Regions from separate parts of the Chryseobacterium sp. KCF3-3 genome, predicted to be linked through region 2. Evidence: riboswitches for the same ligand, from Rfam matches in the RefSeq annotation. Region 2 holds a riboswitch; the other holds the start of a gene.
What was found. Region 2 has a riboswitch for cobalamin ahead of ACKTTZ_RS10260 (TonB-dependent receptor). Riboswitches for the same ligand answer to the same signal wherever they lie in the genome.
Positions count from the first base shown of each region.

Region 1 (7,787 bases), 2.0 Mb from region 2:
CTCTCTTTTTTATTTTTACTTCTTAATGAATTTTAATCGGGTTACCTTTTCTTTATCTTTCAGCTGGATAAAATAAACTCCTTTTGACAAATGATTAAGGTTTACTTGGTGATTTGAAACTCTTCCTTCGTCAATTTTCTGTCCTACGGCATTGTAAATTTCATAATCTGCGGCTTCTGAAATTCCGGAGATATTTAAAACATCAGAGGCAGGATTAGGATAAATTTCCGGCTTTTTAGACTTCAATGATTCTTCCACTCCGAGGGTGAGATCAATAAAATCCACGCCATAATCTTCCACTTCTCCATACGTAAATGTACCACAGGCATCTGTAGGAAACGTTTGTCTGGAAATCACTCTCATTGCTACACCACAACCTCCAACAACAGAGGCTGGCAGCGTAGGATAACCGGGAATAGAGAATATAGATACAGCAGGAGCAGCTGATGTAACATTATTGGCAACCAAAACTCTTTCATTGGATTCAAAAATTCCATTACCGTTAATGTCAATCCATGCCGTTACAGTGATTGAGCCTGGTGTACCTGTCCATGTATGATTTACTGAGATCTTATTCCCCACGCTTCCTACGAGAAATTTAATTCTTCTGTTTACATCCGTCCTGTAATCTGTATAATTAGAAGCTCCGGAATCACTCACCATGGGTGTTGTAATTCCAGTGGAAGTTACTGTCACATTGGAAATATGCATCATCGTGGTATCAGTAGATGCGCTTGTACAGTAATTCAATGTGGTTGCAAAAAATATTGGGTTGGACCATGTTCCTTGAGTAATACATGTTTTTGAGACCTGTACTTCATACACTGTACAAGGCTGCAAACCTGTAATTGTGAAAGAATTTTGACCCGATACGGGTGTACCCGTCATCCAGAAAGTTGTTCCTGGTATTCTATATCTTATCATATTATCCGGAGTATTAGGATCTGCAGTCCAGGTAACTGTTCCCGTGGTAAGCGTTATATTCGACATCTGAACACCCGTTGGAGCATTGGTATCACAATACAATAAAGATTGAGGTTCTTCTTCTATTTTGTGAGTTGCATGAAAGTTGGATATTCCCAAAATAAAAGAGAATACAAAAAGTAGTTTTTTGGTCATGTTTATTAGTTTTAAAATTTACTTGAAAAATAGTGTATTTTTTCAAATATAGCTTAGACTTTCTCCATACAGCATTGTATTTTTTAATATATTTGAGAATAAAGTGTAAAACACACAGAAACTTCATGCTTTTAATATATGTTCAAAAGTATTTCTACTCTCTGGATTTTTTATAAAAAAATAATAATTCCCACCTTGATATTTTCTTTATTAGCTTCTTGTTTATCCTCTTTCAGTATTGAGAATTTCGGACTGAGTTTTCTTTTGATTTCTCCTGTCCTTCATTATTTTATCTATGAACTCAGGTTTAAAAATGAATATTACTTTTATGCCAATTTAGGATTCTCCAAAATTTTCCTTTGGGGATTCACAGTATCTATCTGTATGATTGTCAAAATAATAACAGGAATTCTATGAGTAAGCTTCATATTGACAGCATCACCAAGTCTTTTAAAGAAAATAAGATCCTTCAGGATATTTATTTGGCATGTGAAACCGGGCAGATTATTGGAATTCTGGGCAGAAATGGTGTTGGAAAATCGACATTATTAAAAATTATTTTCGGAACTATAAGTAGCGATACCCAGTTTATAAGGTACAATGATAAAGTTCTGAAAAGCATTTCCGACAGAAAAAACAGAATTGCCTACCTGCCACAGGATACTTTCTTGCCAAAATACAATACCATTAAAAGCTTAATTCCTCTTTTTTGCAATAAGAAAAATACTGATCTATTATTCACTTCAGATCTGATCCGTCCTTTTTTGTCAGAGAAACCTAAAAATCTTTCCAGAGGTGAGCAGAGAGTCATTGAAGCTTTAATGATTATTTATTCCGAAGCGGATTTTATTTTACTTGATGAACCCTTCCACAGTCTTTCTCCGAAAATTTCTACAGCATTGAAAACAGCAATCATTGAACAGTCTAAGTATAAAGGATTCATTATTTCTGATCATAATTATCAGGAGGTTCTCGATATTTCACACCAAATATTTCTTCTTCGTGAAGGCTATCTGAAACAAATACAAGATTTAAAAGAACTGCAACGGTATAATTATCTTCCGAAAAGCATTTAATTTATATATTTGAGGGATCAAAAAATTTTCATGATGACTTTCATAAATAAAGCATTCTATTTATCCGCTTTCAGTATTTTATCTATTGCCTTTGTAAAAGGGCAGACAAAAGTTCCTTTTGGAGTTGTAAAAGCTGAAGAAGGATATGCCAATGTACGTGTACATAAAGACGATTACCGAAAAATTGTAGACAAGATCCGTATGCGTAAAGGAGATGTATTTGTTTATGTAAAACCAGCTCCCGGAGAAACGGAATGGATCTGGATCAAATATCCTGAGAAACAAGATGACGACAAGCCTTTTGTACGTTATGAAACTCTTGATAAGGAAGGCATGGTGAATAAAGGACGTATTGCCTATGTGGACCAGCTCCCTGCCTACACTCCATCTAGATCTAAAAACGGAAAATCCCTTATTTTTACAGACAATTCTGATCCTAAGATTCCTACTGCCCAAAGAAGCAAAGTGGTGATTGATATTTATCCTTCCAATGCCGGATACCGTAAAAAAGAAAAAGATGCAGAAGGAAAAATTCTTACCATTGATAAAGTAAAACCATGGGGAATCGGAAATGACCTTCCCGAAGGAATGACCGAAATCAAATCCATCAGAGTACAGCAACCCGGAAGAGGTTCTGTTTTTGTAAGAGAAGCCATCAAAAATATGTTCCAGCCTACCATGGATTTTGAGAACATTGGAGTTACTTCCCTTGATAACGATAATATTTTCCTTTATATGATAAACGGTTCAGGAGAAAACAGATACACTACACTCTGGACGATTAAGAAAGGAAGAGTAATCAGCCAGATTATTTTCCATAATCCGGAATAAATTCATTATTTTTGCACCCGAAAAGTTTTACACTTATTCATCACAGAAATTGGTTCTGCATCACTGCAGATTAAAAGGGAACCGTGTGAAAATCACGGACTGTCGCGCAACTGTAAGTAGCTGAAATCTTTATCAAAGATCCACTGTGCGAGGCATGGGAAGGAGATAAATGATGCTACAAGTCAGGAGACCTGCCTTTTTCTTAAACATGTAACTTTCGCGATTTGAAGTTGTATTGATCTGATGGATTGTTTCAGGAATTCTATAAGTTCCTGTCATTATTCTGTTGTTTTAATATCATTTCACATCGCTTTAATTAATAATGATATATGACTACAGAAGAAAGAATTGAAGCATCCGAAACCAGAATCTTTAAAGCGGTTTTCCCTAACACAACCAATCACTATGATACCCTTTTTGGAGGTACAGCAATGCAGCTGATGGATGAGGTAGCTTTTATCACAGCAACCCGTTTTGCCAGAAAAAGAGTGGTAACGGTAAGCAGCGATAAGATCGATTTCAAAAAACCTATTCCTGCCGGAACCATTGTTGAGCTGATCGGGAAAGTTTCATACGTGGGAAAAACCAGTATGAAAGTGAATGTTGAAATTTATACTGAACAGATGTATTCCTATGAAAGAGAAAAAGCAATTATAGGTGATTTTACTTTTGTAGCGATTGACGAATTCAAGAAACCAATTCAGATACTATAAATAATAAAGCATCGGGCGGCCATTGGCCGCCCGATGCTTTATTATATTTTTCATTGAAATTATTTCAGCACTTTTTCTGTTTCCAGACTTTTATTCAATAAAAGCTCAAAAGCCTCTCCCATTTCATCCGATGCTCTTCTGATCGCATTTTCAAGCATATTTCGGATTTGTCTTTCTGTCACTCCAGCTTCTGTCCAGCTTTTTCCGGAAGTATGAGAATTTAAGATAAACGGCATGATTCTATCAATTCCACACGCAAAAATAGCATCAGGAGTTTTCTCATCCTCAAATTCCAGCCATAAATTAAAAAATTCCGAACGCAAAGGTTCATCCAGAATTCCAAAGATTTTCTGGGCCGAAGCTTTCTCTCTTTCAAACTTTCCTACCATTGCTTTTTCGTCAAAAATAAAAGTATCTCCCGCTTCTATTTCTACAAGATCATGAATGGAAAGCATTCTTATCACTCTCAACAAATCAATATCTGCACGGTTTTTAGCATACGGATAAAGGATCTGAGCCAGAATAATAATCTGCCAGGAGTGTTCCGCTGTATTCTCTCTTCGGGAATCATCTGCATTATAATTTCTTCGCTGTACGTTTTTAAGTGCATCTACTGCCAGAATAAAATCAATCTCTTTCTGAATTTTCATCTTACTTCTTATTTCTGTTATATTGATCAGACGGATATACCTTTGTTTTGGTAATCCATTTATTATTTATCTTTTCTTTAGTGGTCACTTTTACAGAGCCTTCAACACTCATATCCTCTTCTTTTTCAAAAACTTTGTCAAGTCCTTTATTCGGAATTACAGCATATTCTGTGGTAAAAATATCACAGCAGCCGGACTTTCCATAAGAAATAAGACGTTTACGCTGGGCATCGACATCAAAAATATCCAGACCATTTGAACCCAGCTCTGTAAGTTCCTCGCTTTTTACAAACCCCATTCTTGTTTTGTTGAAGACATATACGTCATAAGATGCTCCGCTATAATTTCCCATATTTCCGTTTCGTATCGCAACATCTTCCGTTCCATCGAAATTAAAGTCATCTATGATCACAGCACGTTGATCTTTTAAAAGTGGAATCAATTTCCCCTGGATCGGTTTTTGACCTTGTTCTGTATATAAAATCAGATCATCAGAAATAAAAGTCTGTACCTTGCTGTTTTTACGATCAAACAGTTCCACAGTTCCCTTTCCTCCACATCTGTCGTCGTAACAATCTTCTATCTGGATGACAGCATCGTAGCTTTTTGATACATTTTTAACCTCAAACTGGTACTGTCCGAAACAGAGTGGTCCCAATAAGAGAAATGCCGATAAGTGCTTGTACTTATTCAAAATATTCATGGTAATAGTAAATGATTTAGGTGTTTTTTTATTTCTAACAAAAATACGAATCATAATAGCGATCTCAAAATCCCGGTATCATTATCTGTCAGAATTACCTTTTCAATAAAAGCCTATTCATAATAAGAAGCTGTCTCCCGCTATCCGCTCATACTCCTCGCTCCTACCCCAAAGCCATAGCTGCTGTGGGGTAACCGCTGCTATCGGGGCTAGGATATGAGTAATCAGTAATGGGTAATGAGTAATAATTAATAAAAGATCATTTTTTTTCTATCAATTTTATTTAAAATTTAAAGATTTTTGAGCCATTTTCTGTTAAAATTCATTTTACTGAAAATTCAAGATAAAATTTATTTAATTGATTTTCAGTACTTTAAATTATTTATTTTAAAAATTTCACTACTTTGTATTGCATAATACCATTTTATTTACATATCTTTGTAATGTAAAATTAGAATAGGCTCAACTAGCTAGGGGCATTTTTCTAAAAATATAACTAATTAACAAAACTTATCAAAGATGAATACCGAAAATACCAAAGCGCAAATGCGAAAAGGAATTCTGGAATTCTGTATTCTAAGTCTCATCAATAACCGTGAAATGTATGTTTCTGATCTTATTGACGAACTGAAAAAAGGAAAACTGGATGTAGTAGAAGGAACCCTCTACCCTCTTCTTACAAGACTTAAAAACGGAGAGTTTCTCTCTTACAGATGGGAAGAATCTACAGGAGGACCACCCAGAAAATATTATCAGATCACAGAAAAAGGAAAACTTTTCCTGGATGAACTTCTCAATACATGGAATGAACTGACAGCCTCAGTAAACCAAATCACCCAACAAAATTAAAAAACAAAGCTATGAACAAGACACTCTCAATAGGACTCGCAGGTTTTTCTTTTACCATAGAAGAACACGCATATATAAAGCTCAGCGATTACCTGAACGCACTGAGAAGCTCTCTGGATGCTTCTGAGGCTGATGAAGTAATGCATGACATAGAAATAAGAATGGTGGAGATCTTCAAAGATTCTTTAGGAAAACGTGAAGTAATTAACGATACCGATGTAGAAAAGGTAATCGCACAGATCGGAACTCCTGAGAAGATTGAAGAACAGGAAGAGGCTTATTTTTCTGAAAAAACATCTGCCAGAAAAGAATATTCAGGATCCAATTATACCGATAAAAAACAACTGTTCCGTGATCCGGAAAAACAAAAAGTAGCAGGAGTTTGTGCAGGTTTAGCTCAATATGTAGGAATGGATATTACTACCATGAGAGCAATCTGGCTGGGAATCTTCGTATTAGGAATTTTTACAGCAGCCATTTCCTCTTCTTTAATAGGTCTTTTATATGTAATCCTTTGGATCGTACTTCCAAAAGCTGAAACAGCAGCAGATTTCCTGAAAATGCAGGGAAAGCCTATGAACTTCGACAATCTTAAGAATGAGTCTAATAAATTGGTACAATTTGCCAATGAATCTACTCAGAGGGTCGGAGAAATCTACAACGAAAACAAACCATATATCAACAACGCAAGCAGCGGAATCTGGAATGTATTCAAGTATATTGTAGGAGGTTTCTTTGTACTAATGGCTGTAAGCAGCATTATCGGAGTATTTGTATTATTTGCCCTTTTCGCAATGGATACAGACTTCCCGGGAGCTAATGAAATCAGATTCTACATGGACGATCAGGGACTTGATAAAGTACTGGCTGCCATGATGGTGATCGGAAGTTTAATCCCGGCAATCCTTTTCAGCTTATTAAGCATCAAGATCTTCTCTCCGAAAACAAAACTGAGAAATATCGGATGGGTTGTAGGTGGTTTATTCCTTCTTTTAATCGGACTGGGAACTTACTTCGGAATCAGCATGGCTAAGAAAGACATGATCTATAGAGGAAGCAAGGAAGATGTAGAAAATGTTGCCATCAACACTACTTCAGATACCGTGTATGTAGATGTAAAACAGATCAACATTCCTCAGAATTTCAAAGGTTACAACAATGATATTTATTCTGATAAAAGTACAGTGTATGAAGAAGATTATATTTCTGTAGATGTAACCAGAAAACCAGATATTAAAACACCTTACCTGATCATTAAAAAAGAAGGAAAAGGCTATAACTTCCCTATCCAGATGACGGTTCCTGTAGAAATTGTGAACAACAAAGTATTACTACCTAACTACATCAAATATCCATACGAGCACAGATTCAGAGATTACAGCCTTGATTATGAACTTGTAGTTCCGCAAAAAGCAGTGGTAATCTCTATGAATAAAGACCGTATCCACATGGACGGAGATTTAGACGGAGACGGAATCAATGATGAAGATCAGGACAGAGATGAAGACCATAACAATGTCCGAATTGAAAAAAATAAAATAACGGTAAACGGTTCCAGTATCGAATACAACTCAGATGATCAGGACAGCATCATCGTAAACGGTAAAAAAGTTCCGAACAACCAGGCAAAGAAAGTCATTGATTCTGCAGTGTCTACTATCAAAAAATCAAATAAAGATATGGACATCAAAATCAAAGACGGAAAAAACGAAATTTCCATACAAACTAAATAATAATTTAATTTATATTATTAAACCCACAACAAATGAAAAAAAAAATTAAAATCATTATCGGAATCGCAGCTGTTATAATAGCTACAGTGGTTTTCTTCACGATGAAAACACTT
Region 1 covers NZ_AP035792.1:267,799-275,585, forward strand. Annotated here, with positions in the region: gene ACKTTZ_RS01260 (GEVED domain-containing protein) at 16-1,119, opposite strand; gene ACKTTZ_RS01265 (ATP-binding cassette domain-containing protein) at 1,533-2,195, shown strand; gene ACKTTZ_RS01270 (hypothetical protein) at 2,226-3,026, shown strand; cobalamin riboswitch at 3,060-3,240, shown strand; gene ACKTTZ_RS01275 (acyl-CoA thioesterase) at 3,356-3,739, shown strand; gene ACKTTZ_RS01280 (HD domain-containing protein) at 3,799-4,389, opposite strand; gene ACKTTZ_RS01285 (XAC2610-related protein) at 4,391-5,092, opposite strand; gene ACKTTZ_RS01290 (PadR family transcriptional regulator) at 5,612-5,941, shown strand; gene ACKTTZ_RS01295 (PspC domain-containing protein) at 5,953-7,674, shown strand; gene ACKTTZ_RS01300 (TlpA family protein disulfide reductase) at 7,707-7,787, shown strand, end outside.
Region 1: it holds a riboswitch for cobalamin, as region 2 does, so the genes downstream of both, ACKTTZ_RS01275 (acyl-CoA thioesterase) here and ACKTTZ_RS10260 (TonB-dependent receptor) in region 2, are expected to answer to the same signal.

Region 2 (7,787 bases):
ATCTTTATACGGTGATGAAAGTTCCGGATTTTGAACTCACAGATCAGAACATTAAAAAAATCACCAATAAAGATATGCTGGGAAAAGTATATCTCGTAGAATTTTTCTTCAGCAAATGTCCTACAATTTGCCCGGTGATGAATACCAATATGAAGGCTATTCAGAACCAGATTAATGATCCTGACTTCGGCATTATTTCCATCAGTATTGATCCGGAAAACGATACACCATCAGCATTGAAAGAACATGCTCAAAGAATAGGGGCAACATCTCCGAACTGGCATTTCCTGACTGGAGACCGTACCTATATTGGAAATCTTGCGGATCAGTTTAATATCTACGTAGGTGACAAAGAAGATGAAGGAGAAAGCCTGAACCACAGCGGAATGATTGCGCTGGTAGATCAGGAAGGAAATATCCGATGTCGATACAACAAAGAAAATATGCCTATTCTGTATTACTCAGGATTGAATTATGGTGATCCGGAAGGTAAAACACCCATGCTGACAGGAAAATATCACCCCGACAGAGAAATTCTGATCGAGGATATTAAGAAATTATTGAAATAGAGAGGAGGGAAGTTGGATGCCAGAAGCTGGAAGTTATTCCAGACGATGAAGTTCTAGCGATTTTTGAGATGGCTATAAAAGCAAATAGAAGTTGAAGAAATCATGGTAAGACATCAATAACTTCCAACTTCCATCATCCTTCCTCCCGCTTAACAAGAAAACATTGTTCAACCATAAACAAAAAAATTATGAAGATTTTGAAAATAGCTGCCCTAAGTGCAGTTTTCGCGGCTCAGTTTGCACTGGCTCAGTTTAAGCAGACGCCTCTGCCTTATGCTTATAATGCCTTGGAAGGAAATATTGATGCCCAAACAATGGAAATTCACTATTCAAAACATGGAGCAGCATATGCCGCCAATTTGAATAAAGCCATTGCGGGAACTCCACGGGAAAAAGAAACTTTGTTTCAGATTCTTTCGAATGTTTCAAAACTGCCTGCTGCAGTGAGAAACAATGCTGGTGGTCATTACAACCACGAACTGTTCTGGACGGTTCTTACGCCCCAGAAAAATACACAGCCTTCCGCAAAACTAGCAAAAGCGATTACGGAAACATTCGGAAGTATGGATGCTTTTAAAGAAAAAATGGCTAAAGCCGGAGCAGATCGTTTCGGATCAGGATGGGCATGGCTTTCTGTGGATAAAAGCGGAAAATTATTTGTTTCTTCTACTCCTAACCAGGACAATCCTTTAATGGATGTAGTGGAAGAAAAGGGAACTCCTATCTTCGGAATTGATGTATGGGAACATGCTTATTATTTAAAATATCAGAATAAAAGAGCAGATTATCTTAGTGCGATCTGGAACGTTACCAACTGGAAAGAGATCAGCAGAAGATATGACGAAGCGATAAGCAAGAAGTAGTCAAATGAAATTATTTTACAGCATACTTTTTACCTTGTATATGGTGCTAAGACCTTTAGTGCCCGTGGTAGAGTATGCTGTAAATTATGATTATATCGTTAAAGTTCTCTGTATTAATAAATCCAGACCAGAGGTTCACTGTAACGGAAAATGTTACCTGAGTAAAGAGTTGGCAAAAACCAATGATTCGGAATCTTCACCTTTTCAGAAACTCAAAAACTCAGGACAGAAAGTCCTTGACACCTATATCCTGCCTGAGACCACAGAGATCAATACTACTGGAAAACTTCCGTTTTTCAATTTCAATTTTACCTACGAAACAGCTTATTCTTTTCTGTTTCTTACCCACATTTTCAAACCACCGGTTTTTTTAAGTTAAACGATTACTATTCAACCACAAAAGTCACAAAAGCTTACATCAATTAAGAATCAAAGATTTTTAAAAAGCTTAAGTGTTCTTATTGTGCATAAAACTTACCACTTGACAAACTTAAGTGTAAAAACTTTTGTGCCTTTTGTGGTAAAAAAGAATGTTTTTGCATTCAAAAATTATAATTCAACTTAAAAAATCATCAATGAAAATTTATAAATTTTTATCACTATTCTTTATTGCCTTTACTTTATTCTCTTTTGTAGCCTGCGAAAGCAGCAGGGATGACGAAAATCCACAGGATACCACACCCGGAAACCTTCAGATCAAATTTGAAAACGGATTTAATAATGTAGGAGATATCGTTTTGAATCAGACCGTTCAGACATCTTCCAACGGACAGAAACATAACTTTTCAGCCTTAAAATATGTCATCAGTAATATTACATTGATAGACGAAAACGGAAATGAATTTAAATACAACGAAAATAACCCTGATAAAGGTGCTTTTATCGTAGATCAGGCAGATGCTGTAGCCGGAATTATATACCTTAATCTGGATGGTATTCCGAAAAACAATTACAAGAAAATAAAATTCGGATTGGGGATCAGTCAGAAAGCGTACTTGCTAGGGCAGGACGGACAAGCTGAATTCTGGACAAAAGCCAAGCAAAAAGGAATGTCGTGGTCATGGGCTGCCGGCTATGTCTTTGTAAAGCTGGAAGGAAAATATGGAAATGACACTCCTGCTAAAGAATTCATGAACCATACCGGAAATATGGGAAATGTTACTGCTAATCAGCAACCCGATCTATACCGTGAAATCACATTGAATCTTCCGACAACTGCAAGAGTAACGGCAAAAATTCGACCTTCTGTTCATATTCTGGCAGATCTGAACCAGTTTTTGAGCGGAGATAAGGCTCTTACCCTTACAACGGCCAATGATATGCTGATGGGCTCAAACCAACACCTGACAGATGTTACCAACAATCTTACGAAAATGTTTAAAGTAGACCACGTTCACAATGATTAATTTTTTGATTAAAACGATACTGGTTCTGTTTGTATTGGGATTGAGCTGTATTTCATGTTCTGATGAGGTGATTCAGCCACTGGAAAAAGATGAAGCCTACAACCTGCAGTTTCCTTCTTATTTTCCGGAAATGACTTTTGATAAATCCATCAATCCGGTCACCAAAAACGGAGTGGAGCTGGGACGGAAATTATTTTATGAAGGCAGACTTTCCCGAAATAATACTATTTCATGCGGCTTCTGTCATATTCAGGAAAATGCCTTTACCCATCATGGTCATACGGTAAGCCATGGAGTAGACGACAGAATAGGAATCAGAAATGCACCACCCATTCAGAATATGGCCTTTTTTAAAAGATATATGTGGGACGGAGTGATTCATAATCTGAATGAACAGCCCATCAGCCCGATTACTGATGTGAATGAAATGGACAGCTCCATACCGGAAGCTATTTCAAAGATAAAAGATGATCAGAAGTATAAGAAGCTGTTCAGAGAAGCTTATGGGGACGAAGCTATTACAGGAGAAAGAATTCTGAAAGCATTGTCACAGTTTATGGCTTCTTTAATTTCTGCAGATTCAAAATATGACAGATTCAGACAGGGAAAGGAACAATTGACTTCAACAGAATCTCAAGGGATGGCTTTATTCGGACAGAAATGTGCCTCATGTCATAGCGGAGAACTGTTTACGGATGAGAGTTTCAGAAATACGGGAATGTATTACAATACAGAATTCAAGGATGCGGGACGTTACAGAGTGAGCCTGAATCAGGTCGATTGGATGAAATTCCGTGTTCCGAGTTTAAGAAATGTAGAATACACCGCACCTTATATGCATGACGGAAGGTTTTACACGTTAGACGCTGTACTCAATTTTTATTCAGATCAGGTAGAAGATAATGCCAACCTTGATCCACAGCTGAAACAGAACGGACATGTGGGAATTGCCATGAATAGTCAGGAAAAACAATCAATCATTGCGTTCCTGAAAACATTGTCGGATAAAAGTTTTATATCCAATCCAAAATTTGCAGAATAATTTATAGAAAACATGAAGAAGATTATAGTGATAGTAAGTTTGATCCTGTTGAGTCAGTATCAGGCAAAAACCATTAGAGACAGTGCTTATAGTGCTCCGGAAACCTTTAGCAGATTCGATTTTGATGATGATTGTGATGCCTGTGGGTGTGCTGCAGGAAACGGATCTTCCGGCTTTGAATCTTTACTGAATCCACAGTTTATCGGAATCAAATACTTTGCACAGCATTATAAAGCGAAAGAGAACTTGTTTGTAAAAGACCTGACACAGGATCAGTATTTCAATACGCTGCAGCTTTGGGGGAAAATTCCACTGACTAAAAAGTTGAGTGTATATGCGAGCCTGCCATTCCATTTTCATGAGAAGAAAACCATGCAGGGAGATATTAAAATCAATGGGATTGGAGATCTGAACCTGATGGGAATTTATCAGCTGATGAGCTCTAAAGATAATTTCCATCACCTGAGCGGAGGTTTGGGTGTGAAAATTCCTTTGGGAAAATTTGATGAAAAAGGAGCATCCGGAGTCAATCCGAGTTTTCAGCTGGGAACCGGAAGCTGGGATTATCAGGCAGCTTTGAATTATAAGTTTCAGAAAAATAAAGTAGCCTTATTGGTCAATACAGATTATACCATCAAAACAGAGAATAAGAAAAATTACCGTTTCGGAAACCAATGGAATTATGCTGCAACAGGTTTTTATCAGGTTGCGGGGAATGAAAAATCTATTTTTTCTGTAAAAACGGGAGTTCAGGGAGAAGTTTATGCTCAGAACAAACAGTTCGATGAAGCCTTGCCTAATACTGCTGGAAGTGCTTTGTATGGAAAATTGGGATTTGAAGCTTCTTATAAAAAACTCAGTCTTGGAAGTGAGATCATGCTTCCTATGTATACGCATCTGGCGGGAGGAGATATTGAAGCAAAATCGAGATTCAGTGTTTTCCTGAATATTGGAATTTAAAGTGACACCCTCAATAAAATGACGTTAAAGCTCCTTCGGGAGCTTTAATTGTTTATGAATCATGATTTTAATTGGGGATTAGGAATAATTATTTATCTTTGCCGAAATTTGGTGAGCCCTAAAAAGCTCTTAAAAGGGAATCCGGTGAAAATCCGGAACAGACCCGCTGCTGTAAGCTCCGCACCAAAGTTTTTGAAGAATATATCCACTGTTTTTTAATGGGAAGGATTTCAAAAATGGAGTAAGTCAGAAGACCTGCCAGAAAATAATCGTTTGACGCTTTCGTGGAATAAAGCTTAGGACATCAATGATTCTGTGCAGTGACAGCTGTGCTTTGTCGTTGTATTCTTATATCCATTAGCGTCTTCATTACCCTAAATGAGCTAATGGCGGCAAAACTAATTACTTCTGCAATTCATAAAGCTGTTTTCACAATATTGGTGATCACATCTCAACTTTTATCTTCTCAAACCAAGAAAAACGACAGCCTTCAGGAAGAGACTATTAAAGGAATCAATCTTTACAAAAAGAATTTTAAAGAAATCCTTCCGGCACAAATCCTACAGGGAGAGCAGCTGGAAAGACTGAATAGTCATTCTGTTGCTGATGCACTGCGGTACTTTTCAGGTGTTCAGATTAAAGATTACGGCGGATTGGGTGGTTTGAAAACCATTAATATCCGAAGTATGGGAAGTCAGCATGTGGGTGTTTTCTATGACGGAATTCAATTGGGAAATGCCCAAAACGGACTGGTGGATCTGGGACGATATTCTCTGGATGATCTGGAAGAAATATCATTGTATAACGGACAGAAAAGTGAGATTTTCCAGCCGGCAAAAGACTTCGGGTCTTCAGGGGCTATCTATTTGCAGCCTAAAATACCAGTATTTAAAGGAAATAGAAAAACCAATTTGGTGATAAGAGCAAAAAGTGCTTCCATTGATCTCTTTAATCCTTCATTCCGGTTGGAACAGAAGATTTCAGACAGGGTTTCTGCCAGCTTCAGTGGAGAATTTATGCAGAGTGACGGAATTTACAGATTTCGTTATGCCAAGAAATATCCTGATGGACAACAGGCTTATGATACCATTGCAAAGAGACAGGATTCAGATATTCGGGCAAAACGTTTTGAAACTTCTTTAAACGGAACTTTAAATAACGGAAGCTGGAATATCCGTGGTTACGGTTATATTTCAGACCGCGGAATGCCGGCACCTATTGTGAATGGCCGTTTCGAAGGAAGAGGAGCGAGGCTTTCCGATGAGAATTATTTTGTACAGGCTAATCTGAGAAAAAAACTGTTCCCGAAATTTGAAACACAGCTGAAAGCAAAATTTGCTTACGATTATACCCATTTTATGGATACGGTTCGTTCGCAGTCTATTATTTATACTGATAATACCTATTTCAAAGAGAGCTCTACCTTTCTTCATCGAATATCTATTCCATTACTCCCAATTGGGATGTCAGCCTGAGTGGAGACTTTCAGTACAATAATCTGGATGCCAATCTGGATAACTTTTCTTATCCTACACGTTATACCACATTGGTCGCATTGGCGACAACCTATCAGTGGAACAGATTCAAAATTCTGGGAAGCCTTTTAGGAACCTTTACTTTTGAAGAAGTAAGAAAAAATAAAAGACCGGGAGATGCCAGAGAGTGGACGCCAGCCGTATTTATGAGCTATCAGCCGGAAATCATTCCTGAGCTTACCCTAAGAGCTTTCTATAAAAGGATTTTCAGACTTCCAACCTTTAATGATTTGTATTATACCAATATCGGAAATACTTATCTGAAACCGGAATTCACCAATCAATATGATGTAGGATTTACTTATCAGAAGAATTATACCAACCGTTTCTTTAAAACATTTTATGCTAAAGTAGACGGTTACTACAATAAAGTGCAGGATAAAATTGTAGCTGCCCCTAACGGAAGCATGTTCCGCTGGCTGATGATGAACCTGGGAATGGTTGAAATCATTGGAGCTGATGTGAATGTGCAGACTGAGTTTCAGGTGGGAAAAGTCAATTTTAGACCATTGCTTTCTTATACTTATCAAAGCGCAAGAGATATCAGTGATCCGGAAGATACTTTCTATCGCAATCAGATTCCTTATACACCATGGCACAGTGGATCTTTCAGTCTGATGGCAGATTATAAAGACTGGAGTTTCAATTACAGTGCGATGTACGTAGGAGAAAGATATGATGTGAATCAGGATAACATTCAATACAATTATGTGCAACCTTGGTATACTCACGATCTCTCTGTTCAGAAAAAATTCAACTGGGCGAATCATCAATTTAAAGTAAGTCTTGAGATGAATAATATTTTCAATCAATACTATGATGTTGTCCTCAATTATCCAATGCCTGGAAGAAACTTTAAACTTATTCTAAACTTCACCCTATGAGAAAACTAAACTTTTATTTTTTATTTTTTGTATTAGCTTTTCTTACCTCATGCCGTACCGATGAAATTATTGTCCGTCAGGAAGTGGTAGAAGGACTTCCTTCAGAAAATACGGCAATAAAAGGATTCTATATGCTGAATGAAGGAAACATGGGAAGTAATAAATGTACCCTTGATTTTTTTGATTACACCAAAGGAACTTATTACCGGAACATCTATGCAGAAATCAATCCCAATGTGGTAAAAGAGTTAGGAGATGTAGGGAATGATATTAAGGTGTATGGAAGTAAACTTTATATTGTTGTCAATGTTTCCAACAAAATTGAAGTGCTGGATGCCAAAACGGCCAAACGTATTACTTCTATTCCATTACAAAACTGCAGATACCTTGCTTTCAAAGATGGTAAAGCATATGCCAGCAGCTATGCAGGTCCTGTAGCCATTAATCCTAAAGCACCAAAAGGAAAAGTCGTGGAAATTGATACCACTTCTCTTTCCATCCAGCATGAAGTGGTGGTAGGATATCAGC
Region 2 covers NZ_AP035792.1:2,298,526-2,306,312, forward strand. Annotated here, with positions in the region: gene ACKTTZ_RS10230 (SCO family protein) at 1-569, shown strand, start outside; gene ACKTTZ_RS10235 (superoxide dismutase) at 758-1,432, shown strand; gene ACKTTZ_RS10240 (hypothetical protein) at 1,437-1,811, shown strand; gene ACKTTZ_RS10245 (MbnP family protein) at 2,008-2,838, shown strand; gene ACKTTZ_RS10250 (cytochrome-c peroxidase) at 2,831-3,880, shown strand; gene ACKTTZ_RS10255 (transporter) at 3,893-4,840, shown strand; cobalamin riboswitch at 4,933-5,118, shown strand; gene ACKTTZ_RS10260 (TonB-dependent receptor) at 5,227-6,315, shown strand; gene ACKTTZ_RS10265 (TonB-dependent receptor domain-containing protein) at 6,351-7,259, shown strand; gene ACKTTZ_RS10270 (YncE family protein) at 7,256-7,787, shown strand, end outside.